2 regions of the Janthinobacterium sp. Mn2066 genome follow, and region 1 is predicted to be linked to the other one. Evidence: predicted binding sites of a transcription regulator. Region 1 holds the regulator's gene; the other holds the start of a gene.

Evidence for each region. Region 1 encodes FNR, which switches genes on or off when oxygen is low (the NO sensors DNR and NnrR bind a similar motif). Its sites were predicted from a motif close to TTGATNNNNATCAA; they were not measured.
Region 2: ACL9RI_RS22425 (FliM/FliN family flagellar motor switch protein) is a predicted target of FNR. The motif match lies at 1,264-1,277, and genes of this name have one in related genera.

What each region holds. Positions count from the first base shown of each region.
Region 1 covers NZ_JBMOUF010000019.1:63,600-65,786, forward strand. The annotation lists gene ccoG (cytochrome c oxidase accessory protein CcoG) at 1-50, shown strand, start outside; gene ACL9RI_RS26690 (FixH family protein) at 66-590, shown strand; gene fnr (fumarate/nitrate reduction transcriptional regulator Fnr) at 594-1,352, opposite strand; gene ACL9RI_RS26700 (response regulator) at 1,570-2,187, shown strand, end outside.
Region 2 covers NZ_JBMOUF010000012.1:141,880-144,066, forward strand. The annotation lists gene ACL9RI_RS22420 (FliM/FliN family flagellar motor switch protein) at 1-195, opposite strand, end outside; gene ACL9RI_RS22425 (FliM/FliN family flagellar motor switch protein) at 197-1,081, opposite strand; gene ACL9RI_RS22430 (flagellar hook-basal body complex protein FliE) at 1,650-1,988, shown strand; gene fliF (flagellar basal-body MS-ring/collar protein FliF) at 2,062-2,187, shown strand, end outside.

The sequences.
Region 1 (2,187 bases):
ACGCCTCGCTGCATGTCCATGAAAAAGCGGTGTTTTTTGTACCGCGCTAAAGAAAAGGAAAAACCATGTCCCATCCCTCGCCGCTACAGGCGCCCGTCGCTCCCTGGTATAAGCACCGCTGGCCCTGGCTGCTGATGGTGGGCCCTGGATTGTCCGTCATCGTCGGCAGTGTCATGGGCTATATCGCCTTTACGCAACCCGACGCGCTGGTGGTGGGCGATTATTACAAGCAGGGCAAGGCCATCAACCAGGACTTGCGGCGCGATACAGTCGCCAGCAACCTGGCCATGGACACCCGCCTGGCCTATGACGTGGCGCAAGGCCGGCTGACGGGTTCCGTGCACAGCTTCGGCAAGGCTTACCAGGCGCCGCTGCAGCTGCACCTGGCGCACGCCACCTTGCCGGAAAAAGATATCCGGCTGCTGGTGCAGCCCGATGCACAGGGGAATTTTTCGGTAGCGTTGCCGATGCTGGAACGCAGCCGCTGGCAAGTGCTGGTGGAGAACGACAAGCGCGAGTGGCGCTTGTCGGGGATCTGGAGCTGGCCGGTGCAGCGCGCGATTACCCTGCGCGCCGACGAAGAGCTGTAAAACCTATTTGCAGTTGTCGGTACCGGCCGTAATGGCTTTCAACTTTGCTGGCTGCAAGATCTCGATCTCGCGGTTCGACACGCGCAGCCAGCCTTCCTTCTTGAATTTCGACAGCAGACGGCTGACGCTTTCGATGGTCAGCCCCAGGTAGTTGCCGATCTCTTCGCGCGACATGCGCAGCTGGAAATTGCTGCCCGAATAACCGCGCGCTTCGTAGCGCGAGGCCAGGTTGACGATGAAGGCGGCAAACCGCTGCGTGGCCTGCATATTACCCAACAACAACATCACGCTTTGCTCACGCGTGATTTCCTGGCTCATCATGCGGTGAAAATGGCGCAGCAGGGTCGGCATGTTTCCCAGCAATTGTTCCAGGCTGGAAAACGGGATTTCACACACTTCGCTGTCTTCCAGCGCCACCGCGTTGCAATGGTGGCGGTCGGCGCTGATGGCGTCCATGCCCAGCAGTTCCCCGGCCATCTGGAATCCCGTCACCTGCTCTTCGCCACCCGGATTGATCTGGTACGTCTTGAAGTGCCCCAGGCGTATTGCATACAGATTCTGGAATGCATCGCCGATGCGGAACAGCGAAGCGCCACGGGGCACCTTGCGGCGGCGGCCGATGATCTGGTCCAGGCGGTCCATGTCGCCCACATCCAGGCCCATCGGCAAACACAGCTGGTGCATGCTGCACGTCGAGCAGCGCGCGCGCAACGCCTCCACGGAAACCACGGGTGGAATAGGCGAAAGTAGCGCTTCAGTCATGTCTGTACCTTTTAGAAAAATGCAACATCAAGTTTACTGCATAGTACGTTGCCATGCGACAATTTCAGCGAAAAACAGTACAAATAGCGACATCCATCCTTTAATTATATGGCAACATCGTGGAACCTCGCTATAGCGCCGTACTCGCCAGCACCGCAATGCGAAAAGGCACAGGCTGATTGCTTGCCAAGCCAGGGTATTGATAGGAAAATAAATCATGAAACCTCTCGGCATCAAAGCAAAAGTCGCCCTGGCCACCAGCCTGACCTCGATCGCCATGATCGCCCTGGTCACCATGATCCAGGTGCAGCGCATGCGCGACGACTTCACCACCGTGCTGCTGAGCCAGCAAGCGGCGCTGGTCGCGCGCACGGCGGAGGAACTCGACGACAAGCTGCAGATGTTGCTCGACATCATCTCCCAGACGGCGCAGCACCAGCCCCCCGAACTGATGCAGAACGCCGGCCAGTTGCGCACCTACTATGAACAACGGGCCGTGCTGGCCCTGTTTGACGATGTGCTGGTGCTGGACAAGCAGGGCAAGGTGGTGGCCGACGTGCCCCAGGTTCCAGCGCGCAATGGCATCGATGTGACCGACCGCGACTACTTCAAGACGGTGATGCGCACGCGCCGCGCCATGATCACCGAGCCCATGCTGGGCAAGACCAGCCACCTGCCCATCGTGCAAATGGTCGCTCCCGTGCTCGATGGCCAGGGCGAGGTAGTGGGCATCGTGATCGGCGTCTTGCGCCTGTACAAGGACAATCTGCTGGGCCATCTGCGCCAGGCCAAGGTCGGCAAGAATGGCTATTATTTTGTCCTCACGCGCGACCCC
Region 2 (2,187 bases), on a different contig from region 1:
CATCAGTTCTTCCAGCGAAATGCGGGCCGACCCCACTTCCAGCGTCAGGGTGACGGGAATCTTGCGCATCATTTGCGGAATGTCGCGCCGCGCGCGGGTGCTGGAGACGTCGGCAACGTCGCCCTGGTCGATGATCATCTCATCGCCCAGGTCTTCCAGCAGGGTTTCGCTCTGGTTGGTATCGGTCATGTTCATATTATTCGACATCTTCAAATGAGGTTAAACAGAGCTTGCCCTTGTGTTCGGAAACAGCGGCAGTAAATAAACGGGAATCATCGAGCATCACGTCGGTGCGGCTCAGGCTGACGGGTATCACGTCGCCCACGCGCAAATCAAACAAGGCGCCCAATTGCACCTGCTTGCTGACCAGCCGTCCTTCCAGCGTTACCTGCAGGCGCGACGCCAGCGGACGCACGCTGCCGCGCAAGGCCTTCTTGGCTTGCGCGCGTTCGGGCAGCAAGCCACGCAGCACGTCGGCCATCAGGCGCTTGTCGAGTGAAAACCAGAAAGAACCGGTCTGGCCGGCATCGACGTCGCTGACGGAGACCGTGACGATCCAGCTGCCGCGCGCCGGATGCACGCCGGAATGCGCCGTGCTGTCGCCGGCGGCCTCGCCGCCGGCCTTGCCGACGGCGTGCAGATTCTTGCTGATACGGCCGAACAGGCTGCCTACCAGCTGTTGCCCGAGCACCACAGCGAGCCGCTCTTCGGTCGCCGTCACGCGCACCAGCGCCGGATCGGGCAGCGGGCTCTTGGCGCCCGCGCTGCCGCCGCTACCATAGCGATAGTTGAGCACGCTTAAAAGTATCTGCCGCTCAAGGCTGAATCCTGCCTGGCCTGCGGACGAGGCAAAGCTCAGCCAGCGGTTGCTGCTGTCTTCCTGCTCGACGCGCGACAAGGTCACGGCGTCGATCTGGAAACTGCCCCAGTAACGGCGGCTCATCGGCTGGCGCAGGGCCGCGGCCAGGTCATCGCGCAACTGCGCGCCGAACACGTGCAGCAAATGGACAGGACGTCCAAGCAGACAGGAATCCAGGACTTGATGGCGTAGGGTTTGATCTGTCTTGGTAAGGGTTGTCATGTAATGGTCATGTCGGTATTGCGTTGGCAGAACAAATTATACGGATCACCCGAAATTAAATACAGTAAATACATCGCCATCCACCGTGAGCGGCGGCTTGACGCAGCCTGGAGCAAACGATTGCGCATCATGCAGCATGCTAGATGACTACGGTGCTGAACAATACAGGAAATCCTTAAATATTGCCATGTATCAATAGTACTTGAGACAATACTCTCTTTACTTTATAGTTGCTTCGAGGTAAGCTTACAGCGACAAAATTCAGATTTGCAGTGCGCCATTCCACTTACCTGATTACCGTTTTTTTATGGCAGTTTTTAAGTCCAGCTAATTGCCACCTGTAGAACTCTCATCAGTTAATGATCCTTGGCCGTGGCCTTGCAAATAGTCTGTGCAGTCGATCGCGTGAATTTGCTTGAAAGACGTTCTCGCATGGCGTGGCGTGGCAATTGATAAAACTGATGGGTTCGGCATTGGACCAGGCATAGCGGCACAGCAGTACTTGCGGCTGGAACAGCAACACCAGTAATTCTGATTGATACGGCATCGCATATACATAGAGGGCAAGATGAGCAATGAACTCGCAGGTCTGATCAAGGCCGATCTGGCGGCATTAAGCAACGATGCGCGCGCACTCGGCAACAGTATCGCGCCGGCCGCCACCTTCGGCGCAGGAGAACCATCGGGCTTCTCCTTCTCGCAAAGCATGAAAGACGCCGTCAACAAGGTCAACAACGATGACCGCCTGGCCGCGCAAAAAATGAGTGACGTCGACAGCGGCAAGAGCGACGACCTGGTCGGCGCCATGCTGGCCAGCCAGGAAGCGAGCCTGTCCTTCTCCATGTTGATGCAAGTGCGCAACAAAGTCATGGGCGCCGTCGACGAATTGATCAAGCTGCCTCTGTAAGTAATATCCACAAGCGCCACGCCCGGATCCACGCCCAGCCTCACAGCGAAAGTTACCCCAAGTGATAACCACCATGAAGTCCGCCTTTGCGCGCTGGCGCCCTGGCGCCCAGCCCACCATCCCGCCCGCCCTGCTGAAGAACCTGGTTCCCATAGTGGTGCTCGCCATTGGCATCACCACCCTGGTGACCGTATATTTC